3 regions of the Paenibacillus sp. BIHB 4019 genome follow, and region 3 is predicted to be linked to each of the others. Evidence: a T-box and tRNA genes for the amino acid it is inferred to sense, from the RefSeq annotation. Region 3 holds a T-box; the other regions hold tRNA genes.
The links. A T-box is a leader RNA that pairs with one kind of tRNA and senses whether it is charged. The one in region 3 lies ahead of leuS (leucine--tRNA ligase), so its partner is inferred to be a tRNA-Leu.

Region 1 (5,735 bases), 1.9 Mb from region 3:
GGGATGACGCAGAAGGGCAGTGACGCGGACTGATGGAATAGTCCGTCCAAGCAGTGAGGCTGATGAGTAGGCAAATCCGCTCATCGTTAAGGCTGGGCTGTGATGGGGAGCGAAAATTACAGTAGCGAAGGTCATGCACTCCGGCTGCCGAGAAAAGTCTCTAGCCAGGTGAAGGTGCCCGTACCGCAAACCGACACAGGTAGGCGAGCAGAGCATGCTAAGGCGCGCGGAAGAACTCTCGTTAAGGAACTCGGCAAAATGACCCCGTAACTTCGGGAGAAGGGGTACCTCGGTAGGGTGAATAGCCCGAGGGGGTCGCAGTGAAAAGGCCCAAGCGACTGTTTAGCAAAAACACAGGTCTGTGCGAAGCCGTAAGGCGAAGTATACGGGCTGACGCCTGCCCGGTGCTGGAAGGTTAAGGGGAGCGGTTAGGAGCAATCCGAAGCTGTGAACCGAAGCCCCAGTAAACGGCGGCCGTAACTATAACGGTCCTAAGGTAGCGAAATTCCTTGTCAGGTAAATTCTGACCCGCACGAATGGCGTAACGACTTGGGCGCTGTCTCAACGAGAGATCCGGTGAAATTTTAATACCTGTGAAGATGCAGGTTACCCGCGACAAGACGGAAAGACCCCATGGAGCTTTACTGTAACTTGATATTGAACTTTGGTACGATCTGTACAGGATAGGTGGGAGCCATTGAAGCATGAGCGCCAGCTTGTGTGGAGGCGACGTTGGGATACCACCCTGATCGTATCGGAGTTCTAACCTAGGACCATGAAACTGGTTCGGGGACCGTGTCAGGTGGACAGTTTGACTGGGGCGGTCGCCTCCTAAAATGTAACGGAGGCGCCCAAAGGTTCCCTCAGAATGGTTGGAAATCATTCGGAGAGTGCAAAGGCATAAGGGAGCTTGACTGCGAGACCTACAAGTCGAGCAGGGACGAAAGTCGGGCTTAGTGATCCGGTGGTACCGAATGGAAGGGCCATCGCTCAACGGATAAAAGCTACCCTGGGGATAACAGGCTTATCTCCCCCAAGAGTCCACATCGACGGGGAGGTTTGGCACCTCGATGTCGGCTCATCGCATCCTGGGGCTGAAGTAGGTCCCAAGGGTTGGGCTGTTCGCCCATTAAAGCGGTACGCGAGCTGGGTTCAGAACGTCGTGAGACAGTTCGGTCCCTATCTGTCGCGGGCGCAGGAAATTTGAGAGGAGCTGTCCTTAGTACGAGAGGACCGGGATGGACGTACCGCTGGTGTACCAGTTGTTCCGCCAGGAGCACCGCTGGGTAGCCAAGTACGGACGGGATAAGCGCTGAAAGCATCTAAGCGCGAAGCCCCCCTCAAGATGAGATTTCCCAATTAGTAAGACCCCTTGAAGACGACGAGGTTGATAGGTTCGGGGTGGAAGCGCAGCAATGCGTGCAGCTGACGAATACTAATCGGTCGAGGGCTTATCCTAATAACACGCTAACGTTTCAGACTTTGTCTTTCGCATCCAGTTTTCAAGGCGCAACTCAATCGTAGCGTCTTTACCGTTGGACCTTTTTTTACCAGGTCATTCAACGAACAGCTGAAATATTCCCTGATAGCTCAGTTGGTAGAGCACTCGACTGTTAATCGAGTTGTCACAGGTTCGAGTCCTGTTCGGGGAGCCATATGCTCTCATAGCTCAGTAGGTAGAGTGCATCCATGGTAAGGATGAGGTCACCGGTTCGATCCCGGTTGAGAGCTCCAGCTTTATTCGTAAGGCCCGTTGGTCAAGGGGTTAAGACACCTCCCTTTCACGGAGGTAACAGGGGTTCGAATCCCCTACGGGTCACCATTTATTGGGGATTAGCCAAGCGGTAAGGCAACGGACTTTGACTCCGTCATTCTCAGGTTCGATCCCTGAATCCCCAGCCATTTCATGAGTCATTAGCTCAGCTGGTAGAGCACCTGACTTTTAATCAGGGTGTCGTAGGTTCGAATCCTACATGACTCACCATTTTTTCTTATAGCTTTACCCATGCGCGTGTGGCGGAATTGGCAGACGCACCAGACTTAGGATCTGGCGTTTCACGACGTGGGGGTTCAAGTCCCTCCACGCGCACCATTTAATTAAATCCAACCCTTTTTATCTGAAAATGATAAGAAGGGTTTTTTGATGTTTTTAACATACTCGTTCCTCCAATTTATCCAGTAAAGTGCGCCCGATTTTCCATGTTGCTTGTAGGTTCGATTGTGTATAATGGCATAGCAGTGAGAATTGCTATCAATGAAGAAACAGAAAAGGGTGGGTTCAGTGGTAAATGGAACAAAGAAATACACGATTAGGTTAGCTACGTTGCTTATAGGATGTCTAATCGTTCTCGCAGGCTGCAGTACAGCGGCAAATTCGGGCTCGGAATCAACAGCATCTCCAGCACAACAGACAAATGCAACGACGGGGCAGGAGCCAGCTGCCGCTTCTAATACACGCATAGTCACTGACTCATACGGAGAGAAGGAAATTCCGGCTAATCCGCAGCGTATTTTTTCAGTGAGCGCTACTACGCCATTGCTGGCACTAGGCATTACGCCGATTGGCGGCTTGAATTATGAAATTACACCGGATTATTATTTAAACCATTATAAAGATCAAATTACGATCGCTGGAGATTATCCGATTAATTATGAGTCGGTTTTGGAATTGAAGCCTGATCTTATTATTGCTTCATCTTTTGTTGAAGCCGATGTCGTTGACCAACTGAGCAAAATTGCACCTACGGTTATCTATCCATGGGGAGTAAATTTGTATGAGCAGCTGAAGTTCATAGCTGGTATTGTAGGGAAAGAAGCAGAGGCTGAGCAGTGGATTAAGCAGCATGAGGAGAAAGCGGCGAAATACAAGGAAGAGATTAAGCAGTATGTCGGGCCAGATGAGACAGTTGCTGCGATCCAGATTGTTAAAAACTCGTTTCAGGTAGCTGGAAATCGTAACATGGGACATGTACTTTATGATTTGCTGGGGCTTAAACCGCTGCCGTCCATTCAGAAGCAAATTGATGATAGCGAAGATTATTTTGTTTATACCGATTCGCTATCGCTTGAAAAACTGCCGGATTATGATGCGGATCGGTTGATCGTGAAAGTGGATATTACGCAGCCGGGTTCAGAGCAATTTTTTGAAGAAATGCAGCAATCGGCGATTTGGAAAAGTCTTTCCGCAGTGAAAAATGGCAAAGTATATATCGTACCGCATGAAAAATGGTGGTCCTATACATTGTTTTCGACCGATGCTTTGCTGGATGAAACGATGCAGTTATTCAAAAAATAAACGAATAGCTGGCAATGAAGCTTTCCTGATTCAAGGGGAAAGCTTTTTTTTATAAGTATAGGAAAGGATATGGTTTTTCCATCCTTTCTGTATATTTCTATGCGAAACGGAAGCATAGCCGGCAAAGGACGGCTTCAGAAGTTTACGCTTGGGCATTTTTCCGCTACAATAAAATGATAGCATTTTTGAGAATGGTTATCATAATGGGAGGGGACCAAGGTCAAATGGCGGATAAGGATGAACACCTAGATGATTTGCAGCTCCGCTGGGTTCAGATTACTAAAGGTTCATGTACTGGAGGAATACCAGCACTGTCTCAAAACGCTATGGCATACACGTTATGGGCCATAACGCAAGGAACCGCAACCGTATTGTTCCAAGGACATCCTCTATTTCTTCAGCCAGGTACTTGTGTTCTGTTTGAGCCCAAAACAACTATAGAGGCCAGTGGATCGGTGGATGGACGTATTCAGTATTATTCGCTCGAATTTGAAGCCGCGTCCGCCAGTATTGTAGAAGCTGGAAAGGAGCTGCTTTCCTTTGCTACTGGCCAGCCCTTCTTCATAAAGCCGTTTGCCCCATTCATGGACGTTATGGATTCGTTGTTTGATTTACGAATGGCTGTGAGCGGAATGGAGCGATTTAAGCGCAATATTTTACTGCAGGAGGCCATTTATTTATTTGCTGCCGCCGCTTTGGCTTCTAACAATTCCAAGGATGCGGAGCATGCCGTACATCGAACGATTTTATATATGAAGGAAAACTATAAAAGCAAAATAACGCTGCCGGAGCTCGCGAATTTGGCGGGTGTGGGCATACGACAGTACACTCATTTGTTCAAGCAGGTGACGGGAGCAAGCCCGATGGATTATTTGGGCAAGCTGCGCATGGACCGGGCTAAGAAGCTGCTGCTGGTCGCTTCGAATGATATGGTCACTGTAGCCAGCCATGTGGGCTTCAAGGATGAATTTTATTTTAGCCGGAAGTTTAAGCAGCAGGTGGGCGTATCGCCCCGGGTATATATGCAGACGAGAGAGCCCCGGGTTATTGGCCTTCTCTATACGTCGCATTTGCTTGCCCTTGGTCATGTGCCTGTAGGTGCCCCCGATTACCATCTATTCGAAAATTATTATGTGCGTGAGCATGCAAAAGCAATGACACCGTTCAAATGGGAACCATGTGACATGGATGCTGTTCGTGCTATGAAGCCTGACTTAATTTTAGGTTATGAGCATATGCTTTCTGAGGAGCAGGAGCAGCTTAGCCAGTTCGCCGAGGTTATTCCTATCGATTGGCATGCCCAGGACGTATATGGGCAGCTGCGACAAATTTCAGCCATTGTAGGCAAGCGGAAACAGGAACGGGAATGGTTGGAACGGCATTTGGCTAAAGCGGATCAAGCGAGGGAACGGGTCCAGCGTCTTATTGGCGGCAAGGAGACTTGCGCCGTGCTGGTCATGGAAAGCGAAACGTTCAGAGTGGTAGGGGACCGAAATATGGGACATGTTTTTTTTCAGACACTTGGCCTCAATCCCCATCCGCTTGTGAAGCAGCATATGGAGGCGGGAGCGCCGTTTATTTTTTCCGAGCCTAAACCGTATCATGAGCTGTCAAAATACGACGCCGATCGGCTCATAATTATGGTCAATTCGAAGGATAAAGGAGCTCCAGAAGCTTTTAAGCAGTTGCAAATGTCCGAACGCTGGCAAAATCTCTCGGCAGTCCGCAGTGGCAGCATGCATATGGTTCCTTTCAACAAATGGTGGGTGTATTCTCCGCTTGCCATTGATGGGCAGCTTGATGAGGCGGTTGCCCTTTTGCACAACGAAGATGTAGGTTAATGAGTAAAACGATATATAGAAAAGGGTTGATCATGATGTGGCCTGAAACGATAGACGTGCTGCTTAATCACCGCTCCATACGGAAATTCAAATCGAACCCCATTCCACAGCCGACACTGGCAAAAATAATAGAGGCGGCGCAGCAGGCATCTACCTCAAGCAGTATGCAGTGCTTCACGGTAATCAACGTGAGCAACCAAGATAAGCGGAAACAGCTGGCCGAGCTTTCCGGCAACCAGGCGTATATTGAGGAATGCCCGGTATTTCTCGTCTGGTGCGCGGATCTGTTCCGTTATGAACAGGCAGCCAAGCTTCATTTTGAGGGCGATATGACGAGCACGGTTGAAAATTTTATCGTTGCCACAGTCGATACTGCGCTGGCAGCTCAAAATGCAGCAATCGCGGCAGAGTCGCTTGGCTACGGAATTGTCTATATTGGCGGTATCCGCAACAATCCGCAGGAGGTTTCAACGCTATTAGGGCTGCCATCGCATGTGTACCCCGTATTCGGAATGTGCATGGGGGAGCCGGATCAAGCGCCGCTGACCCGCCCAAGACTGCCGCAGCAGGCGATTTTGCATGAAGACCGCTATGACCAG
Region 2 (5,735 bases), 1.4 Mb from region 3:
AAATAATTAAGAAGGTTGATATTGGGAGTTTACGAATGAAGTCTTTCTCCTCCTCTCCTGTCGTATAGAAAAAATAGTTTAGAAAAGGTAGACAACAATCAAGTTAATGATTATCATTATCAATTGAGTGTCAAAAAAAATATACCTTTCCTTCCCCACTCCTAAGCCTGCGCATCATGCTCTTCACAGCTCTCAGGATGCCTAGCAAGCTGTTTCTCAGCTGCCCGACAACTTGATATTAACGTAACTATATTAATTTTGTCAATCGTTTATTTACATATTTTTTTGTTTATTTTTCTTTAATTGATTTCAAAGACTAAACAAACATTTTTAAATGCACAATTTTCATATAAATTTATTGATATAATATTATATTTATGTTTAAAAAAGAATGAATACCGCTATTTATTTTGCGTATAACCATAAATTATTTTTTCTATATATTGTTTATTTCTTATTGACATTGATTATCATTTACAATATCATTATTTTAATAATAATAATCATTATCAGATCGGATTGGGAGGATTATATGAAAATTGTATACCCTGTGATGCTGGCCCTGCTTCTCTTAGCCGCACCAGGTTGCTCACAAAATGTTAATTCAGCCGCCTCACAAGGGGTTGCAAGTCAAGCCGAGAAACAAAATGCGGTAGCCATAACCGATTTCGCCGGAAGGCAACTAACATTTGCTGCTGTCCCTTCGCATATTGTAGCGTTAAGCAATGGTGAAGCCGATATTATTTATGCCCTAGGGGGAACACTCGTCGGCCGGCCTACCTCCTCCGTTCCATTAGCCAACGAAGAAGCGGAGGCCGTGGAACAAATCGGCTCTACCCACGAGGTCGATCTGGAGAAAATCGCCTTTTTGAAAGCGGATGTCGTTCTCGGCAACAATCCTATGAATACGAAGGATATCCCCACTATTGAAAGCATTGGGGCCAAGATGGTGCTCTCCTCTGCCAATTCAATAGACGATATTAAAAAGCAAATTACGCTGTTAGGCCAGCTTCTGCAAAAACAGTCGCGGGCTGAAGAGCTTATTGCCGAAATCGATGGCAAGCTTAGCCAAATTGCAGCAAATGCCAGCACGAACAAGACGCGGGCTTTATTAGTATACGGCGCTCCGGGCACCTTTATGGCTGCACTGCCCAATTCTCTCAGCGGCAACATTTTGGAGATGGCTGGCGGAGAAAATATTGCCTCGGATTATGAAGCGCTTCAAAGCTATCCACAATATGCTCAGCTCAATTCAGAAAGAATCGTTCAGTCAAATCCGCAAGTTGTCATGATTATGACGCATGGCAATCCGGAACAGGTAAAGGATGCCTTCCTAAAGGAAATGCAAAGCAATGCTGCCTGGAATGGACTTGATGCTGTAAAAAATAATGCCATCGAAGTGCTTCCTGCTGATCTGTTCGGCACGAACCCGGGTACGCGTATCACCGATGCGCTCACCCTTATGATTGAATTGCTGGATGGAGCGAAGACGCAGCCATGAATAAAACTCAGCGAAGCCGCCGGCGCAAATGGTCTATCATAATTGCGCCTATTATTTTGCTACTTGTTACTTATTTCGGTCTCGTTTACGGCTCCGTTCCTATTACTTTAAAAGAGATTGGCCAGGTTCTCACCTCCGATGCCGATCCCCGTTACGAAACTATCATTATGAATTTAAGAATGCCGCGCGTCATTATTGGCCTGCTCGTAGGCGCTTGCCTAGCTGCATCAGGCGCTCTGCTGCAAGGCGTAATGCGCAATCCTCTTGCGGATCCCGGCATTATTGGGGTTTCCGCTGGTGGCGGACTTGCAGCTGTCATTACGATGGTCGTTCTTCCGCAGCTTGGCTATATGCTGCCAATAGCAGCCTTTTTAGGCGCAAGCATTACTTGCCTGCTAATCTATTTGAGCGCATGGGACAAAGGGACATCGCCTATCAAAATCGTACTCGCAGGCGTAGCCATTAATGCGCTGCTCGGCGCTGTAACAAATGGACTTATGGTCGTCTATAGCGACCGCGTACAATCGGTTCTCCCTTGGCTTGCTGGTGGGCTGAACGGAAGAAGCTGGAGCCATCTCTCCTTTATGGCGCCTTATGCCATTGTCGGTTTGCTGCTTTGCTTTCTGGCGATTAAGCCAGCCAATGTGCTGCTGCTAGGCGATGACTCCGCCCAACTGCTTGGCCAAAAAGTTCAAATTCAGCGCTTCCTGCTCATTATTTTGGCTGCACTGTTAGCCGGAGCTGCCGTCAGCGTCGCTGGACTCATTGGTTTTGTTGGACTCGTCGTCCCACATGCCGTTCGTTTAATTATCGGAGACGACTATCGCTTTCTCCTTCCGCTTTCTATAGTCGGTGGAGCATCTTTAGTCGTTTTAGCAGATACATTCGCACGTACCTGGTTTGATCCGATTGAGCTTCCTGTAGGCATCCTTCTTGCCTGTCTGGGAGCACCATTCTTTCTTTATCTATTACGTAAAAAGGGGGCAATACGATGAATGCTGCTATTCATATTGATAATGTAGGCTTATCCGTCGGCGCTTTCGAAATGGAAGATGCCAATATGATTATCCCTTCTGGAAAAATCACGGCCATTGTTGGTCCGAATGGATCAGGCAAATCGACAATGCTGAAGGTCATTACCAAGCTGCTTACGCCAGACAAAGGCGAAGTATTTATTAATCAAAAGCCGCTTAAAAGCTACAAAACCAAAGATTTTGCCAAAGATATCGCAATGCTTACGCAATCCAAAGAAATGATTCCCGACCTAACGGTACGTGAACTCGTCTCCTTTGGGCGCTCGCCTCATAAGCCTATGTTCAAAAACAAAATGACACACGAAGACAATGACATCATCGATTGGGCCTTAAAGATTACCGGTACTAAGCGTTACCAGCACCAAATGTTTTACACTTTATCTGGAGGTGAACAGCAAAAAGCCCGAATCGCAATGGCTTTGGCGCAAAAAACGAATATTCTTCTGCTCGACGAGCCTACTACTTACCTCGATATTGCCCATCAATTCGATGTAATGGAGATGCTGCAGCAGATTAATCGGAATCATCAGATTACAATTGTTATGGTTTTACATGACCTCCAACAAGCAGCTGCATACTGTGACCATATGATTGCTATGAAACGCGGATTAATTGCCATGACAGGGGAACCCCAAACCGTACTAACTTCAGAGTTTTTAAAAGATGTGTATAATATGGATGCCCGTATCAAATTTGATGAAGGTTATCCCCTTATTATCCCGAATCCAAGAAAAAATCAGGAGGACACCAAAATGATTATTGTAACGAATGCATCCCATATTACAAAAGGCAATGCCCATAAGCTGATTGAGCGCTTCGACCGCGTTGGCGATGTAGAGAAAGCGGAGGGTTTCCTTGGCCTTGAGGTTTTGCTGACAGAGAAAACGAAAGATTATGAGGAAGTATCCATTGTAACACGCTGGAATACGAAGGATGATTTCCAAGCTTGGACTCGCAGCGACGCTTTCCGTGAAGCTCATTCTCGTCGTGGTGGAACACCGGACTATATTATTTCCAATACAATTACCTTCTACGAAGTTAAAGTCATCAGAAACCCGATTGCTGCGGCTAACTAGCCTACTGCTTCAAGCACATTTAATCCAATGAAAAAAGAAGCTTGCAATTCCACTTCAAGAGTGGAATTGCAAGCTTCTTTCATATGTATCAGCTGTTACGCTGATCTATTATCGGGCAAATAAAAAAGCCTGCTCTTGCGCTCCGATTACCGAGCAAGTTCAGACATGCTGTAAAACATATAATGGTCGGGACGACACGATTTGAACATGCGACCCCCTGGTCCCAAACCAGGTGCTCTACCAAGCTGAGCTACGTCCCGAAACAAAAATGGAGCGGACGACGAGATTCGAACTCGCGACCCTCGCCTTGGCAAGGCGATGCTCTACCACTGAGCCACGTCCGCAAAAAAATATGGTGCGGTCGAGAGGACTCGAACCTCCACGGCTGTTACACCACTAGAACCTGAATCTAGCGCGTCTGCCAATTCCGCCACGACCGCATATTTTTTTTGAAAAAGATGGTGCCGTCGAGAGGACTTGAACCCCCAACCTACTGATTACAAGTCAGTTGCTCTACCAATTGAGCTACAACGGCACAGAATGAAAGAATGGCGGAGCTGACGAGATTCGAACTCGCGGTCTCCTGCGTGACAGGCAGGCATGTTAGGCCTCTACACCACAGCTCCGTATTCAAAATCATAATGGTGGAGGCTGAGGGGATCGAACCCCCGACCCTCTGCTTGTAAGGCAGATGCTCTCCCAGCTGAGCTAAGCCTCCGAAAAAAGTATGGTGACCCGTAGGGGACTCGAACCCCTGTTACCTCCGTGAAAGGGAGGTGTCTTAACCACTTGACCAACGGGCCATGATCACGTTTAAAACCAATCAATGTGTGTTGCACACTGAAAACTGGATGCGAAAGACAAGTCTGAAACGTTAGCGTGTTGTTTAGGATAAGCCCTCGACCGATTAGTATTCGTCAGCTGCACGCATTGCTGCGCTTCCACCCCGAACCTATCAACCTCGTCGTCTTCAAGGGGTCTTACTAATTGGGAAATCTCATCTTGAGGGGGGCTTCGCGCTTAGATGCTTTCAGCGCTTATCCCGTCCGTACTTGGCTACCCAGCGGTGCTCCTGGCGGAACAACTGGTACACCAGCGGTACGTCCATCCCGGTCCTCTCGTACTAAGGACAGCTCCTCTCAAATTTCCTGCGCCCGCGACAGATAGGGACCGAACTGTCTCACGACGTTCTGAACCCAGCTCGCGTACCGCTTTAATGGGCGAACAGCCCAACCCTTGGGACCTACTTCAGCCCCAGGATGCGATGAGCCGACATCGAGGTGCCAAACCTCCCCGTCGATGTGGACTCTTGGGGGAGATAAGCCTGTTATCCCCAGGGTAGCTTTTATCCGTTGAGCGATGGCCCTTCCATTCGGTACCACCGGATCACTAAGCCCGACTTTCGTCCCTGCTCGACTTGTAGGTCTCGCAGTCAAGCTCCCTTATGCCTTTGCACTCTCCGAATGATTTCCAACCATTCTGAGGGAACCTTTGGGCGCCTCCGTTACATTTTAGGAGGCGACCGCCCCAGTCAAACTGTCCACCTGACACGGTCCCCGAACCAGTTTCATGGTCCTAGGTTAGAACTCCGATACGATCAGGGTGGTATCCCAACGTCGCCTCCACACAAGCTGGCGCTCATGCTTCAATGGCTCCCACCTATCCTGTACAGATCGTACCAAAGTTCAATATCAAGTTACAGTAAAGCTCCATGGGGTCTTTCCGTCTTGTCGCGGGTAACCTGCATCTTCACAGGTATTAAAATTTCACCGGATCTCTCGTTGAGACAGCGCCCAAGTCGTTACGCCATTCGTGCGGGTCAGAATTTACCTGACAAGGAATTTCGCTACCTTAGGACCGTTATAGTTACGGCCGCCGTTTACTGGGGCTTCGGTTCACAGCTTCGGGTTACCCCTAACCGCTCCCCTTAACCTTCCAGCACCGGGCAGGCGTCAGCCCGTATACTTCGCCTTACGGCTTCGCACAGACCTGTGTTTTTGCTAAACAGTCGCTTGGGCCTTTTCACTGCGACCCCCTCGGGCTATTCACCCTACCGAGGTACCCCTTCTCCCGAAGTTACGGGGTCATTTTGCCGAGTTCCTTAACGAGAGTTCTTCCGCGCGC
Region 3 (5,735 bases):
CAATTGGCTGATCGCTGTGTTAAAACGCAGATGCTCAAAGTCATCGGTTACTTTTTTAATGGTGCGATGCCATGTACGCTTGAACGCTTCAGTCGTTTCACCTTCCGAAATTTTCGCACTCAAGCTGCCATCGTCACCGATGAACAAGCGCCATACACGGCTAAGGAAACGGAAGGCTCCTTCTACGCCGTTCGTGTTCCAAGGCTTCGTCGCTTCCAGCGGGCCCATGAACATTTCATACAAACGCAGCGTATCTCCGCCGAATTCCGATACAATTTCATCCGGGTTAATGACGTTGCCGCGGGATTTGGACATTTTCTCATTGTTCGTGCCCAAAATCATCCCTTGGTTCACGAGCTTATGGAAAGGCTCCTTCGTCTCAACTACGCCCAGATCATACAATACTTTATGCCAGAAGCGCGCATACAGCAAGTGAAGCACAGCATGCTCCGCTCCGCCGATATACAGGTCAACCGGCAGCCATTCGCGCTGTTTCTCCGGCGAACAAATTTCCTTGTCGTTTTTCGGATCGATAAAGCGCAGGTAGTACCAGCAGCTGCCCGCCCATTGCGGCATCGTGTTCGTCTCGCGACGCGCCTTCATGCCCGTTTCTGGATCAATCGTGTTGACCCATTCCGTAACATTCGCAAGCGGTGATTCCCCTGTACCCGAAGGCTTAATCGCATCAACATCTGGCAGCAGCAGCGGAAGCTGGTCCTCTGGTACTGGCTTCATTGTGCCATCCTCCAGATGAAGAATCGGAATCGGCTCGCCCCAATAACGCTGGCGGCTGAACAGCCAATCGCGCAGACGGTACGTCACTTTGCCATGGCCGCTGCCTTTTTCTTCAAGGAAGCTGATCATTTTCGCAATCGCTTCTTCATTATTAAGCCCGTTCAGCAAATCGGAATTTACGTGGGCACCGTCGCCAGTATAAGCTTCTTTGGAAATATCTCCGCCTTGCACGACTTCCACAATCGGCAGTCCGAACTGTGTGGCAAATTCCCAGTCGCGCGTATCATGGCCTGGAACCGCCATAATCGCACCTGTACCGTAGCCTGCAAGTACATAATCGGCAATCCAGATTGGCGTTTTCTCGCCATTGACCGGGTTAATCGCATATGCACCCGTGAAAACGCCGGATTTTTCCTTCGCCAAATCAGTACGCTCCAAATCGCTCTTGCGGGAAGCTGTCAGCTGGTATGCCTCAATAGCCGCCTTTTGATCCGCTGTCGTAATTTGGGCAACCAGCTCATGCTCAGGCGCAAGCACGCAATAAGTGGCACCGAACAAAGTATCCGGACGTGTCGTAAACACGACAAGATTCGCGTCATGACCCTCAATAGCAAACGTTACTTCGGCGCCTGTAGACTTGCCGATCCAGTTGCGCTGCATATCCTTGATGCTTTCCGTCCAGTCAAGCTCCTCCAGATCCTCCAGCAGGCGCTCCGCATATTCGGTAATTTTCAGTACCCATTGGCGCATTGGCTTGCGTACAACCGGATGATTTCCGCGTTCGCTTAGTCCGTCAATGACTTCCTCGTTGGCAAGCACAGTTCCCAGCGCTTCGCACCAGTTAACTGGAACTTCAGCAACATATGCAAGGCCTTTATTGTACAGCTGGATGAAAATCCACTGCGTCCATTTATAATAATCCGGGTCAGTCGTACTAAACTCGCGATCCCAATCGTAGGAAAAGCCGAGCGATTTGATTTGACGACGGAAGTTGTCGATATTTTTAAATGTAATTTCACGCGGATGCTGCCCTGTATCCAGTGCATGCTGCTCTGCAGGTAGGCCAAACGCATCCCAGCCCATTGGGTGCAGGACGTTAAAGCCGCGCAGACGCTTGTAACGCGACACGATATCCGTTGCCGTGTAGCCTTCCGGATGACCGACGTGCAGGCCTGAACCGGATGGATAAGGGAACATATCGAGTGCATAAAATTTCGGTTTGCCCGCTTCTTCCTTCGTAGCGAACGTCTTGTTCTCATCCCAATATTTTTGCCATTTCGGCTCTACTATCAGCGGATTATATCCTTGCGGTTGCTGATCTTGACTCATGAATGTTTCCTCCTTAAGCTTGGTAAAGCAAAATTTCAGCGGGCTTCCAAGGTGAAACGGCTGTCGCTGTCCTTTGGCGGCGCTGCGCGTTTCATTTCGAGAAATATAAGCCTATTTATAAGGGAAAACTTATAAATGCTTATATTTCATGCAAAAAAGCTCCCGCCCCTAGCGTATGATCGCTAGGGACGAGAGCTGTCTCCCGTGGTACCACCCTAGTTAGCCCCCGGACATGCTTTGCCGAGTGCTCACTTGTTGCCTTTAACGCAGGCCTTACGGTACGCTTGCGCGCACAGCTCCAAGGTGAGATTCATATCGCTGCAGGTCCGGCTTGCACCATCCGCCGGCTCTCTAAGCCATGCCCCGCGATACTACTGTTCCTCATCAACGCCATATGTGACATTTTAAGAATTAGTTCCGATTATAATGAAGCTTTGACGCGATGTCAAGGGATAAGCCTCTAAGCGACTCCCTTTTTATCCCAATACGCTCACTTCTTGCATGCTAAAATGAACGATGCTAGAACATCAGCCATTTTTTGCGAGGAACCGCCATTCTCCTTGCGAGGCAAAAAAGCTGCTCTCATTTATCCATGGCATTTGCCCCACGGAGGGGTATAATAGGAGCAGCAAGCTTTTGCAACCTATTACTATTTTCGGAGGAATCGTTATGATGCGTTTTGTAAGCAACAACCATATAACAGACCCTGCGCTTAATTTGGCGCTGGAAGAATATATTTTGCGGTCGCTGCCGCCGGAGGACGATTATTTACTGTTTTATATTAATGAGCCTTCCATTATTATTGGCAAAAACCAAAATACGCTGGAAGAAATCAACCCGCGCTACGTAGAGGAAAACAACATCCATGTCGTGCGCCGGCTGTCCGGCGGCGGAGCCGTATATCATGACGAAGGGAATTTGAATTTCAGCTTCATCATGAGCGACGACGGCCAATCCTTCCATAACTTCAAGAAGTTTACCGAGCCGGTCGTGAAAGCACTAGCCGCGCTTGGCGTTCAGGCTGAGCTTACGGGCCGAAACGATATTCAAGTCGGCGAACGAAAAATTTCCGGCAACGCACAATTTTCAGGACGCGGCAGAATGTTCAGCCATGGCACCTTGCTGTTTGATTCCGAAATTGAAAATGTCGTATCCGCTTTGAAAGCGAATCCCGAAAAATACGTGTCGAAAGCGACAAAATCAATTCGCAGCCGCGTAGCCAACATTTCCGAGTTTCTGTCAGAGCCGATTACAATTGAGGAATTCCGCCAAAGCGTGCTTGCTTCCATTTTTGAAGGCAGTGAGGAAATTCCTTACTACGAGCTTTCCGAGGCGCAATGGGCGGATGTCCGCGAGCTGGCACAAACGCGCTATCGCAGCTGGGATTGGAATTATGGCCGGTCGCCCGCATTCAATATGCGCCAGACGAAGCGGATCGAAGGAGCTGGAACGTTTGATGTACGTCTGCAAGTTGAGGAAGGCCTTATTGCAGATGCCGCTGTATATGGCGATTTCTTCGGTCGTGGCGAGAGCAGCGAATTTGCCAAGCAGCTCATCGGTCAGCGTTATGATGCTGCTGCACTCGGCAAGCTGCTCGGCGAGATCGATTTAAGCTATTATTTCGGCAAAGTAACGAAGGAAGACTTAATGGGCTTGATTTTCGAATAAAAATAAACAGCGCCCCGGCCTTCTCTTATTAAGAGAGTCCGGGGCGCTGTCTATGTCCCCTGATAGAATGGAATCATCAATAGGTTCTTTGAATGCCTTTTTTGCCAACTGCCAGCTTCCGAAACCAGAAAACAATGCCATAGCCAAGAACAACAGCGGCACTGTTCATGAGAATATCATCAATGTCGAAGCTGCCGCGCCTCGTAAGCATTTGCAGCACTTCCAGCAGCGTAATAAACAGCACAAACGACAGCAGCACCTTGCCCAGCCGCCAGCGGAAAACAATTGGAAGCGCCAAGCCAAAGGGTACAAATACGACAATATTGCCGCCCATATTAATGATCCAATCGATAAAAGGCATATGATGAAAGTTCGTTACATAAAGCTTGATAGTTGAAAAAGGAATGATATTATATCGCAGCTCCGCACTGCTTCTCGCCTGCCGGCCAAAGCCAAAAAACATTGCATAAATGAGCCACATCGTATAAACGAAAATAAGAATAGCTGTCACTTTTTGAGCAAAGGAATCGAATATTCCGCCTGCCTGCTTCAACGTAATCGCCCCTCCACTTCGCCCGGGTTAAAGGGACGCCGGTAATTTTTTCACCCGATACCAGTAGTTATATTGCAGCGTAAAGCCTAGCTTGTCATACAAGCGGTTCGCCGCATCATTGGCATGCGTCACGAGCAAATAGCTGTGCTCCGCCCCATTTTCCTTGCCCCACTGCAAAATATGCAGCAGAAGCTGCTCGCCAAATCCACGCCTGCGAAAATCTGGTGAAGTCACGACGGCATACAGCCCGATATATCCCCGCTCCATCACGCCAATACCGCAAGCCGCTGGCACTCCCTCTACATAAAGCACAGCAAAGCCCGTCTGAAACGGCGGTGATGCAAACATATTTTTCAGCGTCTCCCGCTCATCATCGGTATGCTTCGCCATCGACATATAGGCTTCCAGCCAAGCTTCACTTAAAAATGTGTCGATGCGAACATCCAGCCCGCCAGCCGGTTGTCGCATTTGAGCAAGGGCCGCCGTCTTGACATAGACAGGGTCTATTTTGTCGTAGCCTCGCAGCGCGAGCGTCTCATCCAGCTCCGGCGGCTGGGAGAATGGCGTGATTTTATAGGCTGTATCCATTCCACGCGCCGTATAAAAAGCTTCGCCATAGGTGATTTTGTGCGAAAGCATTTCCCCGCTGCAGGCTGCTGGCACGATGGAGTTTGACCGTTTGGTATAACCATTCGCCAGACGCAGCTGCCACCCCTCATACATCAGCACCTGAAGCGCAGGCCAAGCATTCATCGACAGCTCCTCCAGCTTAAGATGCAGCTGCTCCTCAGATGGCGACTTTAATGCGGCACTGTCCAAAAGCTGCTTTATCTGGCCCATATGATGCCGATCATGAGCGATAAAATCTGTCAAATATGCCTGCAGCCGGAATGGATGCCCATCGCCGTCTATGTATTCAGCCGCATAATGCTGCTCCGGCAAAGCTTCGATGATCCCAACAATCGCTTCACGGTCTTGAATCGTCTGCCTGACCAGCTTTGCAATTGAAGTATAACGACCATACAGGCGGGCATTTTCATTAAATGCATCATAATCCAAATGCTTGAGCGTCAGCTCCTGCTGCCGGCTTAATCTCTCAATTGCCGTCGTAAGAAAATAACGATCCCAGAGCGCAATATGAGCGACGGCTTCGCGAACGGACCATTTTCCCGGAGCCAAGCTGAGCTCCCACACCGCTTCCTCCTGCTGCTCCAGCCCTTCCACAAACGTAATCCATTCTTGAAAATACTTGAGCAACTGTTGTTTTCCCTGCTCCTGCTCCATGAACCGTTCTCCCTCGCTTTGCTATCCAATATTTGAACTTTTTCTACGATCAGTTTCATTAAAACTAGTAAAATAAAATCTCGCAATTTGCATGCCCTGCAATATTGCCGCCCTCTTGTCGAAGCAAAACAGCCGCCCTGACGGCGGCAATGCCATTCCAATTACC

Region 1: it encodes a tRNA-Leu, which carries the amino acid that the T-box ahead of leuS (leucine--tRNA ligase) is inferred to sense. The anticodon was not compared.
Region 2: it encodes a tRNA-Leu, which carries the amino acid that the T-box ahead of leuS (leucine--tRNA ligase) is inferred to sense. The anticodon was not compared.

Annotation. Positions count from the first base shown of each region.
Region 1 is NZ_CP016808.1:2,791,359-2,797,093, forward strand. It holds rRNA gene BBD42_RS11955 (23S ribosomal RNA) at 1-1,459, shown strand, start outside; tRNA gene BBD42_RS11960 (tRNA-Asn) at 1,580-1,655, shown strand; tRNA gene BBD42_RS11965 (tRNA-Thr) at 1,659-1,734, shown strand; tRNA gene BBD42_RS11970 (tRNA-Glu) at 1,748-1,822, shown strand; tRNA gene BBD42_RS11975 (tRNA-Gln) at 1,828-1,902, shown strand; tRNA gene BBD42_RS11980 (tRNA-Lys) at 1,909-1,984, shown strand; tRNA gene BBD42_RS11985 (tRNA-Leu) at 2,008-2,092, shown strand; gene BBD42_RS11990 (ABC transporter substrate-binding protein) at 2,282-3,295, shown strand; partial or broken gene BBD42_RS32840 (AraC family ligand binding domain-containing protein) at 3,622-3,741, shown strand; gene BBD42_RS11995 (helix-turn-helix domain-containing protein) at 3,751-5,136, shown strand; gene nfsA (oxygen-insensitive NADPH nitroreductase) at 5,136-5,735, shown strand, end outside.
Region 2 is NZ_CP016808.1:3,290,008-3,295,742, reverse strand. It holds gene BBD42_RS14050 (ABC transporter substrate-binding protein) at 533-1,501, shown strand; gene BBD42_RS14045 (FecCD family ABC transporter permease) at 1,498-2,496, shown strand; gene isdG (heme oxygenase) at 2,493-3,611, shown strand; tRNA gene BBD42_RS14035 (tRNA-Pro) at 3,795-3,871, opposite strand; tRNA gene BBD42_RS14030 (tRNA-Gly) at 3,881-3,955, opposite strand; tRNA gene BBD42_RS14025 (tRNA-Leu) at 3,965-4,051, opposite strand; tRNA gene BBD42_RS14020 (tRNA-Thr) at 4,071-4,146, opposite strand; tRNA gene BBD42_RS14015 (tRNA-Asp) at 4,161-4,237, opposite strand; tRNA gene BBD42_RS14010 (tRNA-Val) at 4,254-4,329, opposite strand; tRNA gene BBD42_RS14005 (tRNA-Glu) at 4,340-4,414, opposite strand; rRNA gene BBD42_RS14000 (23S ribosomal RNA) at 4,499-5,735, opposite strand, start outside.
Region 3 is NZ_CP016808.1:4,737,828-4,743,562, reverse strand. It holds gene leuS (leucine--tRNA ligase) at 1-2,064, opposite strand, end outside; T-box leader at 2,246-2,461, opposite strand; gene lplA (lipoate--protein ligase) at 2,737-3,732, shown strand; gene BBD42_RS20560 (VanZ family protein) at 3,809-4,285, opposite strand; gene BBD42_RS20555 (GNAT family N-acetyltransferase) at 4,313-5,569, opposite strand.